Regions from separate parts of the Pseudomonas sp. GW821-FHT09A09 genome, predicted to be linked through region 1. Evidence: predicted binding sites of a transcription regulator. Region 1 holds the regulator's gene; the other holds the start of a gene.

Evidence for each region. Region 1 encodes sigma-54, which starts transcription at its own class of promoters, with help from an activator protein. Its sites were predicted from a motif close to ANTGGCATNNANNTTGCTNT; they were not measured.
Region 2: glnA (glutamate--ammonia ligase) is a predicted target of sigma-54. The motif match lies at 1,037-1,056, and genes of this name have one in related genera.

The regions. Positions count from the first base shown of each region.
Region 1 is NZ_JBWKPU010000011.1:78,200-93,282, reverse strand. Features, by position in the region: gene AC07OV_RS12110 (YhdP family protein) at 1-1,351, shown strand, start outside; gene AC07OV_RS12105 (carbon-nitrogen hydrolase family protein) at 1,400-2,248, shown strand; gene tldD (metalloprotease TldD) at 2,265-3,707, shown strand; gene yjgA (ribosome biogenesis factor YjgA) at 3,754-4,275, opposite strand; gene pmbA (metalloprotease PmbA) at 4,384-5,730, shown strand; gene AC07OV_RS12085 (FagA protein) at 5,878-6,273, shown strand; gene AC07OV_RS12080 (class II fumarate hydratase) at 6,266-7,642, shown strand; gene AC07OV_RS12075 (DUF2753 family protein) at 7,670-8,113, shown strand; gene AC07OV_RS12070 (superoxide dismutase) at 8,115-8,726, shown strand; gene AC07OV_RS12065 (ZIP family metal transporter) at 8,759-9,652, shown strand; gene AC07OV_RS12060 (HPr family phosphocarrier protein) at 9,759-10,031, opposite strand; gene rapZ (RNase adapter RapZ) at 10,048-10,905, opposite strand; gene ptsN (PTS IIA-like nitrogen regulatory protein PtsN) at 10,908-11,372, opposite strand; gene hpf (ribosome hibernation-promoting factor, HPF/YfiA family) at 11,383-11,688, opposite strand; gene AC07OV_RS12040 (RNA polymerase factor sigma-54) at 11,764-13,257, opposite strand; gene lptB (LPS export ABC transporter ATP-binding protein) at 13,442-14,167, opposite strand; gene lptA (lipopolysaccharide transport periplasmic protein LptA) at 14,167-14,700, opposite strand; gene lptC (LPS export ABC transporter periplasmic protein LptC) at 14,687-15,083, opposite strand, start outside.
Region 2 is NZ_JBWKPU010000001.1:264,614-279,696, forward strand. Features, by position in the region: gene glnA (glutamate--ammonia ligase) at 1-936, opposite strand, end outside; gene thiI (tRNA uracil 4-sulfurtransferase ThiI) at 1,271-2,725, shown strand; gene typA (translational GTPase TypA) at 2,865-4,685, shown strand; gene AC07OV_RS01215 (YkgJ family cysteine cluster protein) at 4,872-5,306, opposite strand; gene AC07OV_RS01220 (glycogen/starch/alpha-glucan phosphorylase) at 5,542-7,992, shown strand; gene AC07OV_RS01225 (DUF2339 domain-containing protein) at 8,147-11,677, shown strand; gene AC07OV_RS01230 (DUF3999 domain-containing protein) at 11,677-13,032, shown strand; gene AC07OV_RS01235 (class 1 fructose-bisphosphatase) at 13,128-14,138, shown strand; gene AC07OV_RS01240 (hypothetical protein) at 14,315-14,569, shown strand; gene AC07OV_RS01245 (lipocalin family protein) at 14,600-15,083, shown strand, end outside.

The DNA.
Region 1 (15,083 bases):
CGTGTTCCGCATGACGTTGCAGGGCGCCGAGCGGCGCTACTGGTTTGATTATGGCGAGCTGGCGAACTTCACCTTTGCTTCGCCGCCGGACAAGTTCAACGACGGCCGCGGCGAGTTGTTCCTGGGTGATGGCGATGCGGTATTGCCGGCGGCCAAGGGTCTGCGTATTCGCGGTGTGTTGTCGGAGCTGGATATCGATCCCTGGAAGAAGCTGATTGATCGCTACGCCGGCAATGACCCGGGCGGCAGCGCCAAGCAATTGCTCAGCGGCGCCGACTTCAAGGTGGGCAAGGTTACCGGCTTTGGCACCCAGTTTGATCAGGTCAATTTGCTGCTCGATCGCAAGCCGGCCGCGTGGGGATTGCAGCTCGACAGCCAGCAAGCCAAAGGCACGGTGAACCTGCCGGATGTCAAGGGCGCGCCGATTGCCATCAACCTGCAGTACGTGAAGCTGCCGGCCGTGGACCCGACGGTGCAGGCCGACGAAAACGCGCCGGACCCCTTGGCCGACATCGATCCGAAAGATATTCCGGCGCTGGATATCGCCATCGACCAACTGTTCCAGGGGCCCGATCTGGTCGGCGCCTGGTCGTTGAAGATCCGGCCCACCGCCAAGGGCCTGGCCTTCAATAACCTGGACCTGGGGCTCAAGGGCATGCAGCTCAAGGGCGCCGGTGGCTGGGAAGGTGCGCCGGGCAGCAGCGGCAGTTGGTACAAGGGGCGTCTGGACGGCAAGAACATCGCCGATGTCCTCAAGGGCTGGGGCTTTGCTCCAACGGTGACCAGTGAGGACTTCCACTTGGACGTGGATGGCCGCTGGCCGGGCTCACCGGCCTGGGTCGGGCCGAAGCGTTTCTCCGGTAGCCTTGACGCCGCATTCCGTAAGGGGCAGTTCGTTGAAGTGGAGGGTGGGGCGCAGGCCCTGCGGGTGTTTGGCTTGCTCAACTTCAACTCCATCGGTCGCCGCTTGCGCCTCGATTTCTCGGACTTGCTCGGCAAGGGCTTGAGCTATGACCGGGTCAAAGGCTTGCTGGCGGCCAGCAATGGCGTGTTCGTGACGCGTGAGCCCATCACCATGACGGGCCCGTCGACCAATCTTGAACTCAACGGCACACTGGACCTGGTGGCTGACCGCGTTGACGCTAAATTGCTGGTGACCCTGCCAGTCACCAACAACCTGCCAATTGCCGCATTGATTGTGGGGGCGCCCGCCATCGGTGGTGCGTTGTTCCTGATCGACAAGCTGATCGGTGACCGTGTTTCGCGCTTCGCCAGCGTGCAGTACAAAGTGGAAGGCCCTTGGAAGGATCCAAAAATCACCTTCGACAAGCCTTTTGAAAAGCCAAACTGAGAGCCTGTGGAGTAGCATGGCCCCATGCCTTTTACGGAGTGTCGGCCCATGTCCTTTGCGGTAATTCAAATGGTCAGCCAGAGCGATGTGCTGGCCAACCTGGCCCAGGCTCGGCGTTTGCTGGAGCAAGCGGCGGCCGGTGGGGCGAAGCTGGCAGTGCTGCCGGAGAACTTCGCCGCCATGGGCCGTCGCGACGTGGCCGATATCGGCCGCGCCGAAGCCCTGGGCGAGGGCCCGATCCTGCCATGGTTGAAACAGACCGCCCGTGACCTCACCTTATGGATAGTGGCCGGCACGTTACCGCTGCCGCCCAAGGACCAGCCGAACGCCAAGTCCAATGCCTGCTCGCTGCTGGTCGATGATCATGGCGAAATCGTCGCCCGTTACGACAAGCTGCACCTGTTCGATGTCGACGTCGCCGATTCTCGGGGTCGTTATCGGGAATCCGACGACTATGCTTTTGGTGGCAACGTGGTGGTAGCCGATACCCCGGTGGGGCGTTTGGGCCTGACGGTATGCTACGACTTGCGCTTCCCGGAGCTGTACAGCGAATTGCGTGCAGCCGGAGCCGAATTGATTACCGCACCCTCGGCCTTTACGGCGGTGACGGGCGCTGCGCATTGGGACGTGCTGATCCGTGCGCGGGCCATCGAGACCCAGTGCTACCTGCTGGCAGCGGCGCAGGGTGGTGTGCACCCGGGCCCACGGGAAACCCATGGGCATGCGGCGATTGTCGACCCTTGGGGGCGTGTGCTGGCACAACAGGATAGAGGCGAAGCGGTGTTGTTGGCCGAACGCGACAGCAGTGAACAGGCGTCGATACGGGCGCGCATGCCGGTGGTCAACCATCGGCGCTTTTTCTCGCAGGGCGCACAGCGGCCTGCTTCAGAACGATGAATTTAAGGCCAAACCTATGAGCGAGTTGTTGTCCTCAGTCAGTGAACACCTCCTGGCACCCGGTGGCGTGACCATCGAAAGTTTGCAAACCGTGCTTGGCGATCTGGCCGGGCCCGGTATCGACGCGGCCGACCTGTATTTCCAGGGGCAGATCTCCGAGTCCTGGGCCCTGGAAGACGGCATCGTCAAGGAAGGCAGTTTCAACCTCGACCAGGGTGTGGGCGTGCGTGCGCAATCCGGTGAGAAAACCGGTTTTGCCTACAGCAACGCGATCACCCTGGAAGCCTTGGGCCTGGCGGCACGCGCTGCGCGGTCGATCTCCCGTGCCGGTCAAAATGGCACGGTGCAGGCGTTCAGTACCCAGGACGTGGCCCAGTTGTATGCGCCGGATAACCCCCTGGAAGTGATCAGCCGTGCCGAGAAGGTCGAGCTGCTCAAGCGTGTCGACGCCGCCACGCGTGCCCTCGACCCGCGTATCCAGCAAGTCACCGTGAGCATGGCCGGGGTGTGGGAACGCATCCTGGTGGCGTCCACCGATGGTGGGTTGGCGGCGGATGTGCGGCCGCTGGTGCGCTTCAACGTCAGCGTGATCGTCGAGCAGAACGGCCGCCGCGAGCGCGGTGGCCACGGCGGCGGTGGGCGTACCGACTACCGTTATTTCCTCGCCGAGGATCGTGCCATGGGCTACGCCCGTGAGGCGCTGCGCCAGGCGTTGGTGAACCTTGAAGCCATTCCGGCGCCTGCGGGTACGTTGCCGGTGGTGCTGGGTTCGGGCTGGTCCGGCGTGCTGCTGCACGAAGCCGTTGGCCATGGCCTGGAAGGTGACTTCAACCGCAAGGGCAGTTCGGCTTATAGCGGGCGCATGGGTGAAATGGTCGCGTCCAAGCTGTGCACCATTGTCGATGACGGCACCCTCGCGGGTCGCCGTGGTTCGCTGAGCGTCGACGATGAAGGTACGCCCACCGAATGCACCACGCTGATCGAAAACGGCGTGCTCAAGGGCTACATGCAAGACAAGCTCAATGCGCGCCTGATGGGCGTGGCGCGTACCGGTAACGGTCGCCGCGAGTCTTACGCGCACCTGCCGATGCCACGCATGACCAACACCTACATGCTCGGTGGCGAAAGCGACCCGGCTGAAATCATTGCCTCGGTAAAGCGCGGTATCTACTGCGCCAACCTCGGTGGTGGCCAGGTGGACATCACCAGCGGCAAGTTCGTGTTCTCCACCAGCGAGGCGTACTTGATCGAAGACGGCAAGATTACCGCGCCGGTCAAAGGGGCGACGTTGATTGGCAACGGGCCGGAGGCCATGAGCAAGGTGTCGATGGTCGGTAATGACCTGTCGCTGGACAGCGGCGTGGGTACGTGCGGGAAGGATGGGCAGTCGGTGCCGGTGGGTGTTGGCCAGCCGACGCTGAAAATTGATGCGATCACCGTGGGTGGCACGGGTTCGTAAGAAAGGGGGAGCTTCGGGTGGCGACGATCGCCACCCGGGGAAGGGATCAACGCAGGCCGCGTTGGGTCTCGTCCAGCTCACGGATGTACTTGAAGATTTTACGGCTGGTGGCCGGCGCCTTGTTATGCGCCAGTTCGTGTTGAGCCTGACGGATCAGGGAGCGCAGTTGCTGGCGGTCCGCGTCCGGGTACTCGGCCACGAATTTCTCCAGCACGGCGTCATCGCCCGCGATCAGGCGGTCACGCCAACGTTCCAGGTTGTGGAAGCGTTCGTTGTACTGGCGGGTGGAGGCATCGGTTTGATCGAGCAAGGCGAGAATGGCGTCAGTGTCCTGATCACGCATCAGCCGGCCGATAAACGCGATGTGACGTTTACGCGCGATATTCGCGGTGTGCTTGGGTGCATCGGCCAAGGCCCGGCGCATTTCGTCGGTCAGTGGCAGTTTTGCAATCAAATCCTTCTTGAGCGTTGTAAGGCGCTCGCCGAGGTCAACCAGAGCATGCAGCTCGCGTTTGACCTGGGATTTGCTTTTCTCCCCATCGAGGGAGTCGTCGTAAGAATCAACCATGGTGGCAGTCCGCAAAGAAACGCCGCCATGATAACCAGTCGGGGGCCGCTTGTCCGGCCCGGTCGCTCGATGGCCTTAACCGAAAGCAGAATTTGAGTGGAGAAAACCATGAGTGCAGCCCAAAGCGTCGGTCCGCAAGCGTTACCGGCACTGCAGGAACAAGTCGAGCAGATCCTTGCCGAGGCCAAGCGCCAGGGGGCGAGTGCCTGTGAAGTGGCGGTGTCGCTGGAGCAGGGGCTGTCGACTTCAGTGCGTCAGCGGGAAGTGGAAACCGTCGAGTTCAACCGCGACCAGGGCTTTGGCATCACCTTGTATGTAGGGCAGCGCAAAGGCTCGGCCAGTACCTCGGCCAGCGGCCCGGAGGCGATCCGCGAGACCGTCGCTGCCGCGTTGGCGATCGCCAAGCACACCTCCGAAGATGAAAGCTCGGGCCTGGCCGACAAGGCGTTGATGGCCAAGGATTTGAAGGATTTCGATCTGTTCCACGCGTGGGACATTACGCCGGAGCAGGCTATCGAACAGTCGCTGGCCTGTGAGGCGGCGGCGTTCGACGCTGATGCCCGCATCAAGAACGCCGATGGCACCACGTTGAGCACACATCAGGGTTGCCGTGTTTATGGCAATAGCCATGGGTTTATCGGAGGTTATGCGTCCACCCGTCACAGCTTGAGCTGCGTGATGATCGCCGAGGCCAATGGCCAGATGCAGCGTGATTATTGGTATGACGTGAACCGCCAAGGCGAACTGCTGGCCGATCCCGCCAGCATTGGCCAGCGCGCTGCACAGCGTGCCGCGAGCCGGTTGGGCGCGCGCCCGGTGCCCACCTGCGAAGTGCCGGTGCTGTTTTCGGCGGAACTGGCGGGTGGTTTGTTCGGGAGTTTCCTGGGGGCGATTTCCGGTGGGAACCTGTACCGCAAGTCTTCCTTCCTGGAAGGGGCCATCGGCCAGAAGCTGTTTCCGGAGTGGCTGACCATCGATGAGCGTCCGCATTTGATGCGCGCCATGGGCAGCTCGGCGTTTGATGGTGATGGCCTGGCGACTTATGCCAAGCCGTTCGTCGAGAAGGGCGAGTTGGTGTCCTACGTACTGGGCACTTACGCCGGACGCAAGCTCGGTTTGCCAAGCACTGCCAACTCGGGTGGCGTGCACAACCTGTTCGTGACCCATGGCGATGAAGATCAGGCCGCGCTGCTCCGGAAGATGGGGCGTGGGCTGCTGGTGACTGAACTGATGGGCCACGGCCTGAATATGGTCACCGGTGATTACTCCCGTGGCGCGGCGGGTTTCTGGGTGGAGAACGGTGAGATTCAGTTCGCCGTCCAGGAAGTGACCATCGCCGGCAACATGCGCGACATGTTCAAGCAGATCGTCGCCGTGGGTAATGACCTGGAACTGCGCAGCAACATTCGCACGGGCTCTGTGTTGATCGAGCGGATGACCGTCGCCGGCAGTTGATCCTCACACGCTAAACCAAAAGGCGCGCCATCTTGCAGAGGGCGCGCCTTTTTTCATGGCTGCGTTTCAGTCCGATTAAAGTGCCACTCTTGTTTTGATTCTCAATATCATTTAATAATAAATATCATTACCGAGTGAGTGTGGATCATGAGTTCTGTCCTGCATGAGGATCCGTACCTGGAAAGCTGGCGCTGGATGAGTCGTCAGATTCGCTGCGGCCTCGACCCCAATGAACCTCGCCTGATCGAACATTACCTCAATGAGGGGCGATACCTGGCGTGCTGCACGGCGACCCATCCGTGGACGATTGCCGAAACCTCGTTCCGCCTCCTGATCGACACCGCCACTGATATCGCGCTGCCTTGGCACTGGCGATCCCTGTGTCTGGACCAAGCCTGGCGCCCACTGCGCGACCTGGAAAAACTCTCTCTGTGTGCCTGCCGCCTCAAGCGCTGGCAGACCTTTGCCTGGCAATTGGCAACCTGCGAATTGCTGCCGTCTATTTCTCACTCCGACCTGGTGCAAGGATCTAACGATGAGTAACACCCGTATCGAACGCGACAGCATGGGCGAACTGCAAGTGCCGGCCGAGGCCTTGTATGGTGCGCAAACCCAGCGCGCAGTGAACAATTTCCCAATCAGTCATCAGCGTATGCCGGCGCAATTCATTCGCGCGCTCATCCTGGCCAAGGCAGCGGCCGCCAAGGTCAACGTCGACCTCAAGCAGATCAGCGAAGGGCAGGGCAAGGCCATCGTCGATGCCGCCCAGGGCTTGCTCGAAGGCGACTTCATGCCGCATTTCCCAGTAGATATCTTCCAGACCGGCTCCGGCACCAGCTCCAACATGAACGCCAACGAGGTGATTGCTACCCTCGCCAGCCGTTTGCTCGGTGAGGCGGTCAACCCCAATGACCACGTCAACTGTGGCCAGAGCAGCAACGACATCATCCCGACCACGATTCACGTCAGCGCTGCTTTGGTCCTGCACGAGCAAACTCTGCCGGCCCTGCTGCACCTTGTGCAGGTGATCGAACAGAAGGCCGAAGAGGTTCACCCGTTCATCAAGACCGGTCGCACCCACCTGATGGATGCCATGCCGGTGCGCATGAGCCAGGTGCTCAATGGCTGGGCGCAGCAACTGAAGGCCAATATCGGCCATTTGCAGGACTTGCTGCCGAGCCTGCAGGCATTGGCTCAAGGTGGCACGGCAGTGGGCACCGGGATCAACGCGCACCCTGAGTTCGCCGCGCGCTTCAGCCAGCAACTGAGCCATCTCTCCGGCGTGAAATTCACCCCGGGCAAAAACCTGTTTGCACTGATTGGCTCCCAGGACACCGCCGTTGCCGTATCCGGTCAACTGAAAGCCACAGCGGTCTCATTGATGAAAATCGCCAATGACCTGCGCTGGATGAACTCCGGTCCACTGGCGGGCCTGGGCGAAATCGAGCTGGAGGGCCTGCAACCTGGCTCTTCGATCATGCCCGGCAAGGTCAACCCGGTGATCCCGGAGGCGACCGCCATGGTGGCCGCGCAAGTGATTGGCAATGACACGGTGATCACCGTCGCCGGCCAGTCAGGCAACTTCGAGCTCAACGTGATGTTGCCGATCATCGCCCAGAACCTGCTCGGCAGCCTTGAATTGCTGGCCAACGCCAGTCGCTTGCTGGCAGACAAAGCCATCGCCAGCTTCAAGGTCAACGAAGGCAAGCTCAAGGAAGCGCTGTCGCGTAATCCGATCCTGGTCACTGCACTCAACCCGATCATTGGTTATCAAAAGGCCGCTGAAATCGCCAAGAAGGCCTATCAACAGGGCCGCCCTGTGATTGATGTCGCCCTCGAGCACACCGACTTGCCGCGCAGCCAGCTGGAGGTCCTGCTGGACCCGGAAAAGCTCACCGCTGGCGGCGTGTAACCACCGACCCTGCTTTGGAGGCTCACCATGGAGCACTGGAAACGCACGATCGAACGGGCCAATCGCTGCTTTATGGCGGGCGAATTGGTCGACGCTCGGGAGGCCTATTTGCAAGCCCTGGCCCTGGCTCAAGTGTTATTCGAGCGCTGGGCGGATGCCGACGAAGCAGTGGCGGCTTGCGTCATTTCCCATCACAACCTGGCGGACCTGCATTTGCGCCTGAACCAGCCGAAGGAGAGCGCGGAATACCTGTGCGCTATCCACCAGCGCCTGCTTCAGACCATGCAGGACCCGCGGCTGAGCCCGCAATTGCGCGAAGCAGCCCTGCGTCAGAGCAGCAAGACCTACGTCGAGTTGTTGAATTTCATCAGCGATCACGGTGAGTACCCGCGTACCCATCGCTTGCTGGGCGGCACTGCGGCGCAAACGGATGCGTCGATCCGCAACAGTCCTTATTACGGAGCTCATTGATATGACTTACACGTTGCCAGCCTTGCCCTACGCCTACGATGCTCTTGAGCCGCATATCGATGCGCAGACCATGGAGATTCACTACACCAAACATCACCAGACCTACATCAACAACCTCAACGCGGCGGTCGAGGGCACTGAGTTTGCGGGTTGGCCGGTAGAGCGGCTGGTGTCCAGCGTGCAGCAATTACCGGAAAAACTGCGGGCTGCGGTCATCAACCAAGGCGGTGGGCATGCCAACCACTCGCTGTTTTGGGCCGTGATGTCGCCCAAAGGTGGCGGCAAGCCAGAGGGCGCGTTGGGCAAGGCCATCGATGAGCAATTGGGTGGTTTTGACAGCTTCAAGGAAGCCTTCACCAAGGCCGCCCTAACCCGTTTCGGCAGCGGCTGGGCGTGGCTGAGCGTCACCCCGCAAAAGACGTTGGTGGTGGAAAGCAGCGGTAACCAGGACAGCCCGTTGATGAGTGGCAACACGCCGATCCTGGGTCTCGACGTCTGGGAGCACGCCTATTACCTGCTCTACCAGAACCGCCGCCCCGAATATATCAACGCCTTCTACAGCGTCATCAACTGGCCGGAAGTCGCCGCACGCTACCAGGCCGCGTTGGCCTGATATTCATCCAATAACAAGATCTAAGGCCGACTATGGGCACTGAAACACTGGCGATCAGCAGCGGGCGAATGTTTCGTTATGCGTTTGGCTCGCTGCTGCTGTTGGCAGGTACTGCATTGCTGGTGGCTCACGGGCTGGCCTGGCTGGATCTCGAACCGCGCATTCTGCGGGCACTGCAGGGCGGGGCGATTTGCGCGCTCGGCACTGCATTGGGTGCGGTGCCGGTGTTGGTGATTCGCCGGATGCCCGTCGCGCTCAGCGATACCTTGTTGGGTTTTGGCGCGGGTGTGATGCTCGCTGCCACAGCGTTTTCGCTGATCGTGCCGGGTATTACCGCAGCTGAAAGCCTGGGGCTTTCGCCTTGGGGCGCCAGTGGCTTGATCAGTTTCGGCATCATGCTGGGCGCCTTCGGGTTGTACCTGGTCGACCGCAAGGTCTCCGGCGCAAGCCCGGAAATGCTGGTGGGCACACCGGATAACCCTGTGATTCCCCCGCGCATCTGGCTATTCGTGTTTGCAATCATTGCCCACAACATCCCGGAAGGCATGGCTGTTGGTGTCTCGGCGGGCGGTGGTATGCCGGATGCGGACAGCCTGGCCATGGGCATAGCCCTGCAGGATGTGCCCGAAGGTCTGGTGATTGCGTTGGTATTGGCTGGGGCAGGGATGTCGCGGGTCAAGGCGTTCTTGATCGGCGCGGCGTCAGGTTTGGTGGAGCCGGTATTTGCCGTGCTTTGCGCCTGGCTGGTCAGTCTGGCCGAGGTGTTGTTACCGCTTGGGTTGGCGTTGGCGGCGGGTGCGATGCTGTTGGTCGTGACTCACGAGGTCATCCCGGAGTCGCGGCGCAATGGTCACGAAAAACTCGCCAGCCTTGGCCTATGCATCGGCTTTTGCTTGATGATGGTGATGGACACGGCCCTGGGATAAACCGCTTTCCGTAGGAGCCCGGCTTGCCGGCGATGGCGTCCTCAAGTCCAACACCTGACTCAAAGGCCTCATCGCCGGCAACCCGGGCTCCTACAAAGGGATGGGGCTATTCGCCTTCGTCGAAGAAGTTATTGATCAGCGCCACCAGCGCGGCCATGGCTTCGTCTTCCTGCTCGCCTTCTGTCTTCAAGTGAATCCTGGTGCCTTTGCCAGCCGCCAACATCATCATGGCCATGATGCTCTTGCCATCGACCATGGACTCCGGCGTGCGCCCGGCGCGGATCTGGCAAGGAAACTGCCCGGCCACGCCGACGAATTTGGCTGAGGCGCGGGCGTGCAGGCCCAGCTTGTTGATGATTTCAATTTCCAGAGCGGGCATCGCGCAGGTGTTCCTTTCAGCTAAGGTCGCGGTGGCGGACCTGGACGTTCTTGAGGGTTTGTTGCAGCACCTGGCCCAGGCGCTCAGTCAGGTAGACAGAGCGGTGGTGACCACCGGTGCAGCCAATGGCAATGGTGACATACGCGCGATTGCTCGCGGCAAAGCGGGGTAGCCATTTGAGCAGGTAGCTGGAGATATCCTGGAACATCTCTTCAACATCCGGCTGCGCGGCCAGGTATTCGGCTACCGGCAAGTCCAGCCCGGACTGTTCGCGCAGTTCCGGCTTCCAGTAGGGGTTGGGCAGGCAGCGCACGTCGAACACCAGGTCAGCGTCTACTGGCATGCCGCGCTTGAAGCCAAACGACTCCACGAGAAACGCAGTACCCGGTTCAGGCTGGTTGAGCAGGCGCAATTTGATTGCGTCACGCAGCTGGTACAGGTTGAGGCTGGTGGTGTTTATCTTGAGGTCGGCAAGGTCAATGATCGGGCCCAGCAGCTTGGTTTCATCCTCGATGGCTTCTGCCAGGGAACGATGGGGGCTGCTGAGGGGGTGACGTCGGCGGGTCTCGGAAAAACGCTTGAGCAGGGTCTCTTCGTCGGCGTCCAGGTACAGCACATCACAATGAATATGCTTGGCCCGCACTTCTTCGAGCAATAGTGGGAAGCGCTCAAGGTGGCTGGGCAGGTTGCGAGCATCGATCGAAACGGCAACCAGCGGCTGGGCCAGTTCGGTGTGGATCAGCGCGCGTTCCGCCAATTCCGGCAGCAGGCCGGCCGGCAGGTTGTCGATGCAATAGAAGCCGTTGTCCTCAAGAACATTGAGGGCGGTACTTTTACCCGAGCCGGAGCGGCCGCTGACGATGATCAAACGCATGATTACTGCCCGTTCTGTTCATCCAGGACAACCTGATAGAGCGCCTCGTTGCTGCTGGCGCTGCGCAGTTTGTCGCGTACTTCCTTGCGGTCGAGCATGCTGGCGATCTGCCGAAGCAGTTCCAGGTGCGCATCGGTGGCGGCTTGCGGGACCAGCAGGACAAACAGCAGGTCGACCGGAGCGCCGTCGATGGCGTCGAAATCGATGGGGGCATCCAGGTGGAGCAGGGCGCTCACCGGGGATTCACAGCCTTGCAGGCGGCAGTGGGGAATGGCGATGCCGTTGCCAAAACCGGTAGAACCGAGTTTTTCACGGGCGATAAGCGCCTCATACACAGCTTGCGTATCCAGCTCGGGCACTTCGCGGCCGATCAGGTTGGCAATTTGTTCGAGGGCGCGCTTTTTACTGCCGCCCGGCACGTTCACGAGGGAACGGCCGGGGGTCAGGATGGTTTCAAGTCGGATCATGGGGGGAGAGTTAACGACCTGTACCTTGCATCAGGTGCAGATTCTTTTCCTTATGCTTTATGAGTTGGCGGTCCAGCTTGTCGTAGAGCGAGTCGATCGCCGCGTACATGTCTTCATGCTCCGCATTGGCGACGAGCTTTGCATTCGGTACGTGCAGGGTGGCCTCGATTTTCTGCTTGAGCTTATCGACCTCCATGATGACCTGCACGTTGGTGATCTTGTCAAAATGCCCTGCCAGCTTGTTCAGCTTGCTCTCGGTGTATTCACGCAGGGGTTTGGTGACTTCCAGCTGGTGTCCACTGATGTTGACTTGCATACAGCTTCTCCTTCGTTGCCAGTGCATAAAGCGGCAGGCCGGGGTGCCTGCCACTGGAACGCTGTGGCCCGCCCGTCACATCAAACGCTTACGCTCGCTGGAAGGCGCGATCCCAAGGGATTCGCGGTACTTGGCGACGGTTCGACGGGCGACCTGAATGCCTTGTGCCTCCAGTAAACCAGCGATCTTACTGTCACTCAATGGCTTTTTCTGATTTTCCGCGGCAACCAGTTTTTTGATGATCGCGCGAATCGCCGTGGACGAGCATTCACCGCCTTCGGAGGTGCTGACGTGGCTGGAGAAAAAGTATTTCAGCTCATAAATACCCCGTGGGGTATGCATGAATTTCTGCGTGGTCACCCGGGAAATCGTCGATTCATGCATGCCCACCGCTTCTGCAATATCGTGCAGCACGAGGGGCTTCATCGCCTCGTCACCGTATTCCAGGAAGCCGCGCTGGTGCTCGACGATCTGGGTGGCAACCTTCATCAGGGTTTCGTTGCGGCTTTGCAGGCTCTTGATGAACCAGCGTGCTTCCTGCAACTGGTTGCGCATGAAGGTGTTGTCGGCGCTGGTGTCGGCGCGGCGTACAAAACCGGCGTACTGCGGGTTGACGCGCAGGCGTGGCACCGATTCCTGGTTGAGCTCCACCAGCCAGCGCTCGTTGTCCTTGCGCACAATCACATCAGGGACGACGTATTCGGCTTCGCTGGACTCGATTTGCGAACCTGGGCGCGGGTTGAGGCTCTGCACCAGCTCGATGACCTGGCGCAGGTCGTCTTCCTTGAGCTTCATACGACGCATCAGCTGGCTATAGTCGCGGCTGCCCAGCAGGTCGATGTAGTCATTGACCAGGCGTTGGGCTTCGGCGAGCCAGGGTGTCTTGGCCGGAAGCTGGCGCAGTTGCAGCAACAGGCACTCGCTGAGGGTGCGGGCGCCGATGCCTGCTGGCTCGAATTGCTGGATGCGGTGCAGGACGGCTTCGATTTCGTCCAGTTCAATGTCCAGTTCCGGATCGAAGGCTTCAAGAATCTCTTCAAGCGTCTCGTCTAGATAACCCTGGTTATTGATGCAGTCGATCAGGGTCACGGCGATCAGGCGATCGGTGTCGGACATCGGCGCCAGGTTCAGTTGCCACAGCAGATGGCTCTGCAGGCTCTCGCCGGCGGACGTTCGGGTGGTGAAATCCCACTCGTCATCATCATTGCTCGGCAGGCTACTGGCGCTGGTCTGGTAGACGTCTTCCCAGGCCGTGTCCACGGGAAGTTCGTTGGGAATGCGTTCGTTCCATTCGCCGTCCTCCAGGTTGTCCACCGTCGGGGCGGTTTCCTGATAGGAGGGTTCCTGCACGTCGGAATTGGGTTTTTGCTCGATGTTGTCGGCCAGCGGGTCTGCATTATCGAAGTCGTCGCCTTCTTCCTGGCGTTCGAGCATCGGATTGGACTCCAGGGCCTCCTGGATTTCCTGTTGCAGGTCCAGTGTGGACAATTGGAGCAGGCGGATGGCCTGTTGCAGCTGCGGTGTCATCGTCAGCTGCTGGCCCATTCTCAGGACTAGCGATGGTTTCATGGCAGGGGCTTAACACCTTATTCGCCGGCGCAATGCGCCATCCACGACAGGGCGCGTGAGCGCCAAACATAAGCAAATTATATGCCTGATATCGGGGGCTTTGCCTAGAGCGCGGTAACAATAAAAAGCCGGAGGTTTCTATTGACTCCCGCGCGTCTCGGCAAACGGCCTGACACCACGGTGTTTACAGGCGGAACTCGTGACCCAGGTACACTTCCTTGACCAGTTCGTTGGCCAGGATGGTGGCGGAATCGCCTTCGGCGATCAGCTGGCCATCGTTGACGATATAAGCGGTTTCACAGATATCGAGGGTTTCACGAACGTTGTGGTCAGTGATCAGTACACCGATGCCCTTGGCCTTGAGGTGGTGGATGATCTGCTTGATGTCGCCCACCGAAATCGGGTCGACGCCAGCAAAGGGTTCGTCCAGCAGGATGAACTTCGGTGCGGTGGCCAATGCTCGGGCAATTTCCACGCGACGACGCTCACCACCGGACAAGCTCATGCCCAGGTTGTCACGGATATGGTTGATGTGGAATTCCTGCAGCAGGCTTTCCAGTTCCTTGCGGCGGCCATCGCGGTCGAGCTCCTTGCGGGTCTCAAGGATCGCCATGATGTTGTCCGAAACCGACAATTTGCGGAAGATCGACGCTTCCTGGGGTAGATAGCCGATACCGGCACGAGCACGACCGTGCATCGGCTGGTGGCTGACATCCAGGTCGTCGATCAGAACGCGACCCTGATCCGCCTGGACCAGGCCGACAATCATGTAAAAACAGGTGGTCTTGCCGGCACCGTTGGGGCCGAGCAGGCCGACGATCTGGCCGCTGTCGATCGACAGGCTGACGTCGCGCACGACCTGACGGCTTTTGTAGGCCTTGGCCAGATGCTGGGCTTTCAGGGTTGCCATTACTCGGCCTTCTTCTTCGGCTGGATAACCATGTCGATACGCGGACGAGGTGCGGTGACCTTGTTGCCATTGGCGCGACCGGCGTTGGCGACCTGTTTCACAGTGTCATAGGTGATTTTTTCACCTTCCGTGGTGTTGCCGTCGGTGCTGACAACCTTGGCCTGGTCAATCAGGACAATGCGGTTCTGCTGGGCGTGATACTGGATGGTCTTGCCGTAGCCCTTCATCGGAGCGGTATCGGCAGGCGCCTGCTTCTGCTCGAAATAGGCCAGGTTGCCCACCGACGTCACGACGTCGATGTCGCCCGCCTTGGTGCGGGTCAGTGTCACGGTATTCCCGGTGATTTTCATCGACCCCTGGGTAATGATCACGCCACCGGTGTAGGTCGCGACACCTTGCTTGTCATCCAGCTGCGCATCGTCAGCCTGGATGTGGATCGGTTGCTGGCTATCGTTCGGCAGAGCCCAGGCGCTCACGCTTCCCAGTGCTGCGCCCAGACCGAGCAAAATAGGGAGAGTTTTAACGAGCCTCATACTGTCCTCTTACGTTCGATAGCAGGTGTATCCTGCTTTCTTTCAAATACGCTTTCATTCCCTTGCCAGTCGATACACCGCCAGCGCCGTCGATTCTAACGTCTTGCTCGGTCTGCGCATATTGCTTCTGCGGGAATACGGTCATGCGACTGCTGGTAATCACGGTGTCGCGGTTCTTGTCGTCGGTGCGCGCAACGCGCACCGAGTCGATCAGTTCCACCTGGGTGCCGTCCGGGTTGACCTCGCCACGCTTGCTGGTGACGTGCCACGGAAACTCGGTGCCGCGGTAGATGTTCATGTCCGGATTGGTGAGCAGGGTCACTTCAGTGGCCTTCAAGTGCTCGACCTTGTCCGATGTCATCTCGTACTGCACCTTGCCATCT
Region 2 (15,083 bases), on a different contig from region 1:
GGTGAAGCCGTTCAGGGCCTTACCGTGCTTGATGATACCGCCGATGAAGTACAGGGCAGTGTCGGACAGGCCGGCATAACCTTCGCCAGCGAAGGTGTTCTTGCCTTCTTTAGCGATGGACAGGTGAACGTGCATACCCGAACCGTTATCGCCGTACAGAGGCTTAGGCATGAAGGTAGCGGTACGGCCGTAGGCATCAGCCACGTTGTGTACGCAGTACTTCAGGGTCTGAACTTCGTCAGCCTTGGCAACCAGGGTGTTGAACTTCACGCCGATTTCGTTCTGGCCGGCAGTCGCCACTTCGTGGTGGTGAACTTCAATGACCAGGCCCATTTCTTCCATGGCGTTGCACATGGAGGTACGGATTTCGTGGTCGTGGTCGAACGGCGGAACTGGGAAGTAGCCACCTTTGATACCTGGACGGTGGCCTTTGTTGCCGCCTTCCACGTCCTGGTCGGACATCCACGAACCTTGCTCGGAGAAGATCTTGAACATGGAACCGGAGATGTCGGACTTGAACTTGACCGAATCAAAGATGAAGAATTCTGGCTCTGGGCCTACGAATACGGTGTCGCCAATACCGGTCGACTTCAGGTATTCCTCGGCACGCTTGGCGATCGCACGTGGGTCGCGGTCGTAGCCTTGCATGGTCGAAGGCTCGATCACGTCGCAGACGATGATCAGGGTTGGGTCTTCGGTGAACGGGTCGAGAACGGCAGTGCTGTCGTCCGGCATCAGGATCATGTCGGAAGCTTCAATGCCTTTCCAGCCAGCGATGGAGGAACCGTCGAACATTTTGCCTTCTTCGAAGAAAGCATCATCCAGCGCGTCGCGAGCCGGCATGGTCACGTGGTGCTGAGTACCTTTGGTGTCCGTGAAGCGCAGATCAATCCATTTAACGTCATGATCTTTGATGAGTTGAACCGACTTCGACATGGTGTCCTCCGGGTGGCTTCGGGCTGGGGTAGTGGAGTTAGCCCTTAGAATGTGGGTGATGCCGGCGCGGATACTCCGCCAAGGCAACCTGCCTCACAAGAGAGCAAATTGCATGCCAGTGCGCCAACATGGCCTTTTTGCCTCAAAATGGCCCCTATAACGGTGCAATCCGCTGAAACGGAAAAAATAACGCACTGCAATGTAGCGTTAATTCTCGTAAATGACCCGTTTTGGTGCGCGAAGCGTGTTGTGCATATTAACTGGTTAAACCTTGAGCGATTTCCGCTATAATCCGCGCCCCCCTTTTTCAGCAGGCCCGGCGCGCGCTGTTTCCATGAAATTAATCGTTAAAGTCTTCCCCGAGATCACCATCAAGAGCCGACCGGTACGGACGCGTTTCATCCGTCAATTGGCCAAGAACATCCGTGCCGTGCTCCGAGACCTGGACCCGGCTGTGGTGGTGAACGGCGTGTGGGACAACCTCGAGCTGGAAACCCGCATCACCGACGCCAAAGCCTTGAAGGACATGACCGAGCGCCTGAGCTGCATGCCGGGCATCGCGCATTTCCTGCAGGTGGATGAGTACCCGCTGGGCGACTTCGACGACATCACCGAGAAGTGCAAGCAGCACTACGGCGATTCGCTGACCGGCAAGATCTTTTCGGTGCGCTGCAAGCGTGCCGGCAAGCACCCGTTCAGCTCCATGGACGTCGAGAAATACGTCGGCAGCAAGCTGCGTCGCGAGTGCGGCGCGGCAGGAATCTCGCTGAAAACACCGGAAATCGAAGTCCGTATCGAAATTCGCGACCAACGGTTGTTTGTGATCCACAGCCAGCACAACAGCATCGGCGGCTACCCGCTGGGCGCCCTGGAACAGACCCTGGTCCTCATGTCCGGCGGTTTCGATTCCACGGTGGCGGCCTACCAGATCATGCGCCGTGGCCTGATGAGCCACTTCTGCTTCTTTAATCTGGGCGGGCGTGCACACGAATTGGGCGTGATGGAAGTTGCGCACTTTATCTGGAAGAAATACGGCAGCTCCCAACGCGTGCTATTTGTGAGCGTACCGTTCGAGGAAGTGCTGGGAGAAATTCTCGGTAAAGTCGATAACGGTCATATGGGCGTAGTATTGAAGCGTATGATGTTGCGCGCTGCGTCGAGCATTGCCGACCGCCTGCACATTGATGCGCTGGTGACCGGTGAAGCGATCTCCCAGGTGTCCAGCCAGACGCTGCCCAACCTGTCGATCATCGATTGCGTCACCGAGAAGCTGGTATTGCGCCCGCTGATCGCCAGCCACAAGCAGGACATCATCGACCTGGCAGAAGAAATCGGCACCGCCGACTTTGCCAAGCACATGCCTGAGTACTGCGGGGTCATTTCGGTGAACCCCAAGACCCATGCCAAGCGTTACCGCGTGGAGCATGAAGAGAAAGAGTTCGACATGGCGATCCTGGAGCGTGCGCTCGAGAACGCCAAGCTGGTCCCGATCGATCGCGTGATCGACGAGTTGGGCCAGGATGTGAAGATCGAAGAAGTCAGCGAAGCCCTGGCCGGCCAGATCGTCATCGACATCCGTCACCCGGATGCCGCTGAAGATGAGCCACTGGAAATCGCTGGCATCGACGTGCAAACGCTGCCGTTCTACGCACTGAACGCGCGTTTCAAGGAACTGGATAACAGCCGTCAGTACCTGCTGTATTGCGACAAAGGCGTGATGAGTCGCCTGCATGCCCACCATTTGCTCAGTGAGGGGCATGCCAATGTGCGCGTTTATCGACCGAGCTAAGAGCCCGGGGCTGTTTGCCTGTGGCCTGCGTCACCGGCCCCCCGACTCTGCCGTCAAGCTGTAACGGCAAGGCCTGACTCTACTGTTAATCGCTGCCACGACCTGTCAGCACACCGAATCCTCTGATCGAGATACACAAGTGATCGAAAATCTACGTAACATCGCCATCATTGCTCACGTTGACCATGGTAAAACCACCCTGGTAGACAAACTCCTGCGTCAATCCGGCACCCTGGAGCGCAACGAGCTCAACGACGAGCGCGTGATGGACTCCAACGACCAGGAAAAAGAGCGCGGTATTACCATCCTGGCAAAAAACACCGCCATCAACTGGAACGGCTACCACATCAACATCGTGGACACCCCGGGCCACGCCGACTTCGGCGGCGAAGTAGAACGCGTAATGTCGATGGTTGACTCCGTTCTGCTGCTGGTTGATGCCCAGGACGGCCCTATGCCGCAAACCCGTTTTGTGACCAAGAAGGCGTTCGAAGCCGGCCTGCGTCCGATCGTGTGCATCAACAAGGTTGACCGTCCAGGCGCGCGTCCGGACTGGGTTCTGGACCAGATCTTCGACCTGTTCGACAACCTGGGTGCCACCGAAGAACAGCTGGACTTCAAAGTCGTCTACGCCTCGGCCCTGAACGGTATTGCCGGTCTGGACCACACCGACATGGCTGAAGACATGACCCCGCTGTACCAGTCGATCGTCGACAACGTACCAGCACCGGCTGTTGACCGTGACGGCGCGTTCCAGATGCAGATCTCCGCTCTGGACTACAACAGCTTCCTGGGTGTTATCGGCGTTGGCCGTATCGCTCGTGGTCGCGTCAAGCCGAACACCCCGGTTGTCGCTATCGGCGCCGACGGCAAGAAGCGCAACGGTCGTATCCTGAAGCTGATGGGTCACCACGGTCTGCACCGTGTAGACGTTGAAGAAGCCGCTGCCGGCGACATCGTGTGCATCAGCGGTATGGACTCGCTGTTCATCTCCGACACCCTGTGCCACCCGGACACCGTCGAGGCGATGAAGCCTCTGACCGTTGACGAGCCAACCGTTTCCATGACCTTCCAGGTAAACGACTCGCCTTTCTGCGGTAAAGAAGGCAAGTTCGTGACCTCCCGTAACATCAAGGAGCGTCTGGACAAAGAGCTGCTGTACAACGTTGCTCTGCGCGTTGAAGAAGGCGACTCGGCTGACAAGTTCAAGGTTTCCGGCCGTGGTGAGCTGCACCTCTCGGTACTGATCGAAACCATGCGTCGCGAAGGCTTCGAAATGGGCGTTGGTCGTCCGGAAGTGATCATCCGTCAGGTTGACGGCGTGAAGCAGGAACCGTTCGAAAACGTCACCATCGACACCCCGGAAGAATCCCAGGGCAAGGTGATGGAAGAAATGGGTCTGCGTAAAGGCGACCTGACCAACATGGTGCCGGATGGCAAAGGCCGTGTACGTCTGGAATACAACATCCCTGCTCGTGGTCTGATCGGTTTCCGTAACCAGTTCCTGACCCTGACCAACGGTGCTGGCATCCTGACCTCGATCTTCGATCGCTACGACACCATGAAGTCCGGCGACATGTCCGGCCGTCAGAACGGTGTTCTGGTATCGGTAGAAACCGGCAAGGCACTGACCTACTCCCTGGAAACCCTCCAGGCGCGTGGCAAGCTGTTCGTTGAACACGGTCAAGAAATCTACAACGGCCAGATCGTTGGTCTGAACAGCCGTGACAACGACATGGGCGTCAACCCAACCAAAGGCAAGAAGCTCGACAACATGCGTGCTTCGGGTAAAGACGAAACCATCGCCCTGGTTCCACCTGTTCGCTTCACCCTGGAACAGGCTCTGGAATTCATCCAGGACGACGAGCTGTGCGAAGTGACACCTAAGTCGATCCGCCTGCGTAAGAAGATCCTGGACGAAGGCGAGCGTACCCGCGCTGCCAAGAAAGCCAAGAACTGAGTTAACTCAGGCTGAATGAAAAACGCCCCCGGTCGAAAGGCCGGGGGCGTTTTTTTATGCCTGTGATGAGTGTGTTGTTTGTACCGGCCTCATCGCGGGCAAGCCCGCTCCCACAGGGGAATGCATTCCAAGTGTGGGAGCTGGCTTGCCTGCGATGGGGGCCGCACAGTCGCCAAAGACGTTGGATCAGAATTTATCGAGTGTGCGCAAATTGGTCTCGCGCACCACTTCTTTCGGCTTGTACGCGCAATACCCCGGGCGTGGCCCGATTTTCGGGTGGTTGCGGCACGTGTCCGGGCGCTTGTCATAAATAGTGCAGAAGCGCGTCTTACGATCCAGGTACAGGCAATCGTTGTTGCTCATGCGCTGCAGGGTAAAGATCTCGGACTTGGAATTGAAACGCTCGACGATGCCTTCCTTCTGCAAACGCTTGGCGATGTTCTTCGGCGGGTCGCCACGCTCGAACTCATCGACGATGCCAATGCGGATCAGGTCTTTGATCTTCACTTCCACCGGCAGCGTGCAGCAGCTGGACACGCAGCCCCCACACATGTGGGCGGAGTATTTCTGCCAAGTCTCGAGACGGTCGAGTTCCGCGGCGGCGATCAGTTGAGGCTTCATCAGGGTTCCAAGGTGGGGCGTTATCCGGGCGCGCGATCATACCGGGATTGGTGGTTTTTTGAACAATATTTTGCGGATTTCCGCTGCAAGGCGGCGCGAACGGTGATCGGGCACGAGCCCTGCATCTAAAACCCCAAAGGTAAATGCGTTAAAAAAGTGCCGAACCAGAGCGTCTACCGTCTGTCAGACCGACTAGGCTCTAGCCACTCCTTCTATCTCGCCCGAGGTCGCACCGATGTCTCAGGAACCGCTTGCACGAGAAGCAGAGGTAGCCGCATTTCGCGATGCCGTCTTGACCAAACTCACCTACGCGGTGGGCAAGGACCCGGATCACGCCTTCGACCACGACTGGTTCGAAGCCATTGCCCTGGCCGCGCGCGACCAGATGGTCGATCACTGGATGGACCACACGCGGCGCATCTACCGCAAAGGCCAGAAGCGGGTTTACTACCTTTCTCTGGAATTCCTCATCGGCCGCTTGCTCTACGACAGCCTGAGCAACCTTGGCGTGCTGGAGATTGCGCGCGAAGCGCTGTCGGAGCTTGGCGTCGACCTGGAGCGCATTCGCCTGCTGGAGCCCGATGCGGCGCTCGGCAACGGTGGCCTGGGTCGCCTGGCAGCGTGTTTCATGGAAAGCATGTCGACCTTGGGCGTCGCCGGCCACGGTTATGGCATCCGCTATGAACACGGCCTGTTCCGTCAGGCGATTGTCGATGGTTGGCAACAGGAGCAGACCGAACACTGGCTGGACTTCGGCAACCCCTGGGAATTCGAACGCCCTGAAGTGGTGTACCCGATCGGCTTTGGTGGCAGTGTTGAAACCCTGGATGACGGCACCGGCAAGATGATTCAGCGGTGGACGCCGAACGAAACGGTGCGCGCCATTGCCTATGACACGCCGGTCGTCGGCTGGCGCGGCGCCAGCGTCAACACCTTGCGCCTGTGGCGTGCCCGTGCCGTGGAAGACCTGCACCTGGAGCGCTTCAACGCCGGTGACCACCTGGGCGCCGTCGCCGAAGTGGCCCGTGCCGAAAGCATCTCCCGGGTGCTTTACCCGGCCGACAGCACCGAAGCAGGGCAGGAACTGCGCCTGCGCCAGGAGTACTTCTTCGTCGCCGCCTCCCTGCAAGACCTGCTGCGCCGCCACAAAAATATGCACGGTTCGGTGCTGAGCCTGGGCGAGCACGCCGCGATCCAGCTCAACGACACCCACCCGTCCATTGCCGTGGCCGAGTTGATGCGCCAGCTGGTCGACTTGCACGACATCCCGTGGGAGGCCGCGTGGGATGTCACCGTTGAAACCCTGTCGTACACCAACCACACGCTGCTGCCCGAAGCCCTGGAAACCTGGCCGGTCGGCTTGATGGAGCGCATGTTGCCCCGGCACATGCAGATCATTTACCTGATCAACGCCCAGCACATCGACTCGCTGCGCGCCAAGGGCATCCACGACTTTGACGTGCTGCGCGCCGTGTCGCTGATCGAAGAAGACAACGGCCGTCGCGTGCGCATGGGCAACCTGGCGTTTCTTGGCTCCCATAGCGTCAACGGCGTATCTGGGTTGCACACCCAGTTGATGCGCAGCACGGTGTTCTCCGAACTGCACAAGCTGTACCCGGAGCGCATCAACAACAAAACCAACGGCATCACCTTCCGCCGTTGGCTGTACCAGGCCAACCCCAAGCTCACCGACATGCTGGTGGAAGCGTTGGGCCCGGATATCCTCGACAAACCCGAGCAGCGCCTGGTGGAGCTGGAACCGTTCGCCGAAAAGCAGGCGTTCCGCAAAGCCTTCGCCGAGCAGCGCCTGCACAGCAAGCGTGCCCTGGCAGACATTATCCACGAGCGTTTGGGCATTTCCGTCAACCCGGCGGCGATGTTCGACGTGCAGGTCAAGCGTATCCACGAGTACAAACGCCAACTGCTCAACCTGTTGCACACCGTGGCGCTGTACCAGGCGATCCGCGCCGAGCCTGGCACCGACTGGGTGCCACGGGTGAAGATTTTTGCCGGCAAGGCTGCGGCCAGTTATCACCAGGCCAAGTTGATCATCAAGCTGACCAACGACATCGCCCGCACCGTCAACAACGACCCGACCGTGCGCGGGTTGCTCAAGGTGGTGTTCCTGCCCAACTACAACGTCAGCCTGGCGGAAAGCATCATCCCTGCCGCCGACTTGTCGGAGCAGATCTCCACCGCAGGCTTTGAGGCCTCGGGCACCAGCAACATGAAGTTCGGCCTCAACGGCGCGCTGACCATCGGCACCATGGACGGCGCCAACGTGGAGATGCACGAGCGCGTCGGTGCCGAGCACATGTTCATCTTCGGCCTGAGCGCCCAGCAGGTGGAGGCGCGCAAACATGCCGGCGAGTTCAACGCCGGGCCGGACATCGCCGCCTCCCATCGCCTCAATGATGTGCTGCAGGCGATTCGGGGTGGAGTGTTCTCGCCGGATGATCCGGGCCGCTACGTGGGCTTGATCGACGGGCTGATCGACTACGACCGCTTCCTGGTGTGTGCCGACTTCGATTCTTATTGGGACGCCCAGGCACGGGTCGAGGCGCATTGGCACGACTCCAAAGCCTGGTGGCGTTCGGCGGTGTTGAATACGGCGCGGATGGGCTGGTTCAGCTCGGACCGCACGATCCGCGAATACGCAACCGAGATCTGGAAAGCCCTCGACTAACCACCGAGTCCCCCTGTGGGAGCGGGCTTGCCCGCGATAGCGCAGTGTCAGTTTGCAGATTTGTCGACTGGCACACCGCAATCGCGGGCAAGCCCGCTCCCACATTGGTCTTGCGTCGATATACTAGGCCTCGGTTTGCTTAGGGATATCGACCATGCAATGGATTTTCATGCTGATTGGCCTGGCACTCGGCTGGACACTCGATGAGTCGTTCACCGATGCCGGTTTTGGTGCGCTGCTGGGGTTGGGGATCGGCCAGGCGATTCGCCTGTCGATGCTGTCGTCCCAGGCAGACCAGCAGGCACGTCAGTTGGAAACCACGCAGAAGGCGCTGATCGCATTGGGCGAACGCCTGCGGCAACTGGAAGTGCCTGCCCCGGCGAGCAGTATTGCTGCCGAGCCCGTCGCCCCTGAACCCGAACCCCAACCCACCCCTGTCGCCGAGGCGCCCGAGCTTGTATGGGAATTGCCGGCCGAACTGGCACCCGTCGCGATGGCGGCCGAGCCCAGCCAACCGCTGCCGGATGACGTCTGGGCACCCGCTCCCGCCCCACGTCCCGCTGAGCCCGTGACCCCCCGTGGCCCCAACCTGATCGAACGCGCCATCAGCGGTGCTCGCAATTGGCTGTTCGGTGGCAACACCGTGCTGCGGGTTGGCGTGGTGCTGTTGTTCCTCGGCCTGGCCTTCCTGCTGCGCTACGCCACCGAAGGCATGGTGGTGCCGATCGAGTTGCGCTATGCCGGTGTTGCCGCAGCTGCCGTTGGCCTGCTGGGCCTGGGCTGGTGGCTGCGCCTGCGCAACAGCAATTACGGGTTGATGCTGCAAGGCACCGGGATCGCGGTGCTGTACCTGACGGTGTTTGCCGCGATGCGCTTGCACCCGCTCATCGACCCGGGCGCCGCGCTGGGCCTACTGGTGGCGGTGACGGTGTTCTCGGCGATCCTGGCGATTACCCAGGACGCGCTGGGCCTGGCCTGCGCGGCGGCGCTGGGCGGGTTTGCGGCGCCAATCCTCACCTCTACCGGCGCCGGCAACCATGTGGCGCTGTTCAGCTATTTCGCGTTGCTCAATGCCGGCATCCTGGCCATCGCCTGGTTCAAGGCCTGGCGCCTGCTCAACCTGATCGGCTTTGTCGGCACCTTCGGCATCGGCTTCGCGTGGGGTATGCGTTCCTACACGCCGGAACTGTTGTGGAGCACCGAACCGTTCCTGATCCTGTTTTTCCTGATGTACCTGGCCATCGGCCTGCTGTTCGCCCGGCGTAAGTTGCTGGAGATGAGCGATGCCCCCGAGGACGACAGCCGTGGCGCCGTGCTGCGCTGGTCGGCGGCCAAGGGTGACTATGTGGACGGCAGCCTGTTGTTTGGCCCGCCGCTGGTGGGCTTTGGCTTGCAGTTTGCGCTGGTGCAGCACCTGGAATTCGCGGCGGCGTTCAGTGCCCTCGGCCTGGGCATTATCTACATGGCCCTGGCTCGCATGCTCAGTGGCGGGCGCGCCTTGCTGCTGGCGGAGACCTGCCTGGCTCTGGGCGTGATCTTCGCCAGCCTGGCGATTCCCCTGGGCCTGGATGCGCGCTGGACCGCTGCAGCGTGGGCCGTGGAAGGCGCCGGGATTCTCTGGCTGGGTGTGCGCCAGCAACGGCCGTTGGCACGGGCCTTCGGCTTGCTGCTGCAACTGGGCTCTGCTGTCGCCTTCCTCAGCGAGTTGCGCATGGGTGAGCACAGCCTGCTCGACGGCGCGCCGTTGGGCACGTTGCTGCTGGGCGCGGCGCTGCTGTTCAGTTTTGATCAACTGCGCAAAGCCTCTACCGAGCAGGCGTCGGGGTGGGAGCGCAAAGGCTTGCCGGTGCTGGCGAGCCTGGGCTTGGGTTTCCTTTACCTGCTGGCGCCGTTGCTGTTGCAAACCCAAGGCACGGCCATCAGTTGGGCGCTCGCCGGCCTGGTGACATTGTTTGTCGGCCTGCGCATCGGCTCGCGCACCTTCCTGTTCACCGCGTTTGCCGTGCAGTTGCTGGGCGGCGCGTTGTTCCTGTTGCGCTTGCAGGGTGGCGATGGCGCTGCTGTGTTCAGCGCGGGTTGGGGCGGTTTGCTGACGGCATCGCTGATCGGCCTGGCCTTGGTCGGCGGCATGCTGCTGGCGGCGCGTAACGACATGGTACGCGGCGATGTGCGCTTGCTGCGCGGGCTGTCGGTGGTGCTGCTGGCGGGGCTGGTGCTGATCAACCTCGCGGTGCTGTTCGTGCTGCCGTGGGAAAGCGCCAGCGGTGTGTGGGCGGCCAGTGGGTTGTTGATCATCTGGCTGAGCCTGTACCTGCAACAGCGCGTAAGCTTTGTGTTCGGCTTGCTGCTGCAAGTGGTCGGCGGTGCTTCGTTCCTGCTTTCGGTGCCGCAACTGCTGGGGCCGCTGACGAGCGAAGGATTGCGCCCGCTGGCCCACAGCGGTTTCTGGACGCCGATGGTGCTGGGCCTGGCGGCGCTCGTGGGGGCCTGGCGCCTGCAACGCGAACCCCATGCGCCGGTGTTTGACGTACTGAAACTGCAACGGCTGTCTGACTTGCTGCTGGTGTGGGGCGCGGGCTGGTGGACACTGGCGCTGACCGGCGAAGTGCTGCGGTTTGTCCCGCTGGAACTGCAAGGCGCGTTCTTGCTGGGCATCGCCGCGATCAGCGTGGCGATCTGGGCAGTGCTGGCCGAGCGTCTGCGCTGGGCGTCGCTGGGCATGCTGTGCACGTTGCTGATGCCGGCTGCCGGCGTGGTGTTGCTGGTGTCTGCCCATGCCTACTATCACCCGGCTGCGCAGTTCGGCTGGCTGGCTTGGTTCGCCGTATTTGTGGTGCATTTCATTTCGCTGCGGCGCCTGGCGGCCATCGTGCCAGGCAAGGTGCTGAGCGTGGCCCATGTGGTGGGCTGCTGGATGCTCATCGGCGTGCTGGCGCTGGAGCTGCGTTACGGTCTGCTGTCTCTGTCGGCCGAATACAACGCCTGGCGCTGGTTGGGTTGGGCAATTTTGCCAAGCCTGTACCTGGTACTGGCGGCCGCACCACGCAGTTGGCCGTGGCCGGTGTCGGCCTACCCGCATGAATACCGTGTGCTGGCGGCATTGCCGCTGGCGGTGCTGATGCTCGGCTGGTTCTGGCTGGCAAACACCTTCAGCGATGGCGTGGCCAAGCCGCTGCCCTATGTGCCGTTGCTCAACCCGCTGGACCTGGGCCTGCTGTTTGCGCTGTTGGGTGTGTACCTGTGGTCACGCAGCGTGGCGCCGCAACGCGGGCCGAGGGTGGAGCTGATCGCCCAAGGCGTTGCCGGTATTTCGTTGTTTGCGTTCTTTACGGCCCTGGTGATGCGCACCGCTCATCATTGGGGTGATGTGCCGTTCCAGCTGGATGCGTTGCTCGAATCCATGCTGGTGCAGGCCGGCCTGTCGATCGTGTGGACCCTGATCGCCCTCGGCCTGATGATCGGCGGCCACCTGCGTCATCGTCGCGAGGTGTGGCTGATCGGCGCGGCCTTGATTGCGCTGGTGGTGGCCAAGCTGTTCTTTGTCGAGCTGAGCAACCGGGGCGGCCTGGCGCGGATTGTGTCGTTTATCGGCGTGGGCGGGTTGCTGCTGGTGGTGGGCTACTTTGCGCCGCTGCCTCCTAAACGTGTCGAACCTGTGATTGAAACCGAAGGAGCGTCTTCTTGATGGGCAAGTTGAGTCTGGGCGGGTTGGCGGTATGGATGGTGTGCGCGGCGGCGGTTGCCCAGGAAGGGCCGGCCGATTTCACCACGCACGTGCCGCTGGCGGTGAGCGGCAATAGCCCCTGGTATCGCCTGGAGCTGCCGCTGGCGGTGCAGTTGAGCGCACGCCAGGCCGATCTCAGCGATGTGCGGGTGTTCAACGCGGCGGGCGAGGCCCAGGCGTATGCGTTGTCCCGTCAATCGTCACAGCACACCGAAAGCCGCACGGTGACCGACGTGAAGTGGTTCCCGCTGTACGCCGCCGATACCCAACAGGCGTTGCCGGGCGTGGTGATGAAGGCCACCACCGAAGGCACCCTGGTGGAGATCAAGCCGGCCACCGAGCCCAAGCCCGGCAAGCAGGTGCTGCGCGGCTGGGTGTTGGACGCCAGTGCGATCAAGGCGCCGTTGCAGCAAATGAGCCTGGATTGGAGCCGGGAGCAGGACGGGTTTCAGCGTTTCAGCATCGAAGCCAGCGACGACTTGCAGCACTGGGCGTCGTGGGGCGACGGCCAGGTGGCGCGCCTGTCGTTTGCCGACGAACGGGTCGAGCAGCATGACGTCAGTTTGCCGGGACAGTCGGCGCGTTATCTGCGATTGGTCTGGCAGGGGCAGACTGCGCCGGTGCTGACGTCGGCCAAGCTGACCAGCGCCACCCGCAGCAGCCTGCCAATGCCATTGGTGTGGTCGCAGCCGTTGTCGGGCACGCGGCTCAAGGCCGGGGAGTACAGTTGGCAGCTGCCGACGGGGCTGAATGTCGAGCGCCTGCGCATCGAGTTGAAACAGCCCAACACGCTGGCGCCGGTGACACTGGCGGGGCGGCGCGACGCCAATCAAGCCTGGCAGCCCCTGAGCAATGGCCTGCTGTATCGCCTTACCCAGAATGGCCAGGAGGTGGTGCAGGATGAGTTGCCGTTGCCGGGCCAGGCTGTGACCGAGCTCAAGTTGCAGGTGGACGAGCGCGGCGGCGGCCTGGGCGTCGACGCACCGGCCGTGCGATTTGCCGTGCGCTCCACGCAGTTGGTGTTCCTGGCGCGGGGTGAGCCGCCGTTCACCCTGGCGCTGGGCAATGGCGCCGTGAAGGCGGCGAACCTGCCGCTATCGACCCTGATTCCCGACTACAGCGCCGAGCGCCTGAAGACCCTGGGGCAGGCCAAGACCGTGGGCGATGGGGTGGTCAGTGCGCCGGTCGCGGCGGTGTCGCCCGCAGTCGGTGCCGACTGGAAGAAGCTGGGCCTGTGGGCTGTACTTCTGCTCGGCGTGGCGGCGCTGGGAGGCATGGCCTACAGTCTGTTGCGCAAGCCCGTGGCCAAACCGTGAACTCTATTGGTGTTAAATCCTCTGATGAGAGGAAATAAGCCCCGACTCGCGTTAAACTGCGCGGGTTTTTAGCCCCCCATTCTCCGGAGCCTTACATGTCCCGCGTTACCTTGAGTCGCTATTTGATTGAGCAGACCCGCAGCAACAACACGCCTGCCGATCTGCGCTTCCTTATCGAAGTGGTGGCGCGTGCTTGCAAGGAAATCAGCCACGCCGTGTCCAAAGGCGCACTGGGTGGTGTCCTGGGCAGCATGGGCACTGAAAACGTGCAGGGCGAAGTGCAGAAGAAGTTGGACGTGCTGTCCAACGAGATCCTGCTCGAAGCCAACGAATGGGGCGGTCACCTGGCCGGCATGGCGTCCGAAGAAATGGACAACGCCTACCAGATCCCGGGTAAATACCCGAAAGGCGCCTACCTGTTGGTATTCGACCCACTGGACGGCTCGTCCAACATCGACATCAACGCACCGGTCGGCACCATCTTCTCGGTACTGCGCTGCCCGAATGAATACCTGAGCCAGAACGAAGCCCTGAACGAAAAGGCCTTCCTGCAGCCAGGCACCGAGCAGGTCGCTGCCGGCTACGCGATCTACGGCCCGCAGACCATGCTGGTGCTAACCCTGGGCGACGGCGTCAAAGGCTTCACCCTGGACCGTGAAATGGGCAGCTTCGTGCTGACCCACGAAGACATCTCCATTCCTGCTTCCACCCAGGAATTTGCCATCAACATGTCCAACCAGCGCCACTGGGAAGCCCCGGTACAGCGCTACGTGAACGAGTTGATGGAAGGCGAGGAAGGCCCGTTGAAGAAGAACTTCAACATGCGCTGGGTCGCTGCGATGGTGGCCGACGTGCACCGTATCCTGACCCGTGGTGGCCTGTTCATGTACCCACGTGACAGCCGCGAGCCATCCAAGCCGGGCAAGCTGCGCTTGATGTATGAAGCCAACCCGATGTCCTTCCTGGTTGAGCAAGCGGGCGGCGCGTCCACCGACGGCCACCAGCGTATCCTCGACATCCAGCCTGAAGGCCTGCACCAGCGTGTGGCGGTGTTCCTGGGTTCGAAGGAAGAAGTTGAGCGCGTGACCGCTTACCACAAGCAGTAAGTGGCGGCGACCGGTCATCCGCGTTGTTGTGAGCCGGATCACCCTTGAAGAAGCCCCGAAACGTTTCAGCGTTTCGGGGCTTTTTTTGTTTTTGCTCATCGGGAACCAGACACCCCTTTTCCCTTCTAAGCTTCTGGCAGATACCCACGCTGCTTCGTCTCTCCAGGAGTTATCCCATGTCGTTACGCCGTCTCGCCCTGCTGACTTTTTGCGTGCTATTGGCCGCTTGCAGCAAGGTCAACCAGGAAAATTACGCGAAGCTGTCGGCTGGCATGGCCAAGGCTGAGGTGGAGTCGTTGCTGGGCAAGCCTGCCGATTGTTCCGGCGCACTGGGCATGTCCAGCTGCACGTGGGGCGATAAAAACAGCTTTATCAGCGTGCAATACGCCGGTGACAAAGTTCTGATGTTTTCCGGGCAAGGCCTGAAGTAAACCGGGGCGCGAGCCTGCGGGAGAAAAAGAATGATGCGTTTTGTTTTATACCTTTGTGCCAGCCTGTTTTTGGCGGGCTGCGCCAGCCATTCTGGCGACGATCTGCAACCCAAGACAGCGAGCAACGTCAACCTCAAGCGTTACCAGGGCACCTGGTATGAGTTGGCTCGATTGCCGATGTACTTCCAGCGCAACTGCGCCCAGTCCGAAGCCCGTTACACGCTGTTGCCCGATGGCGACATGTCGGTGTTCAACCGCTGCCTGACGACCGAATGGAAGTGGGAAGAAGCCAAAGGCACGGCCACGCCGCAAGTACCGGGCAAGACCGACAAGCTCTGGGTGGAATTCAACAACTGGTTCACGTCGTTGCTGCCGGGCGTCGCCAAGGGCGATTATTGGGTGCTGTACGTCAGTGATGACTACAAGACCGCGATTGTGGGCAGCCCGAGCCGGCGCTATATGTGGATCCTGTCGCGCACGCCAACTGTGAATGCCGACACCCGCGAGGACCTGC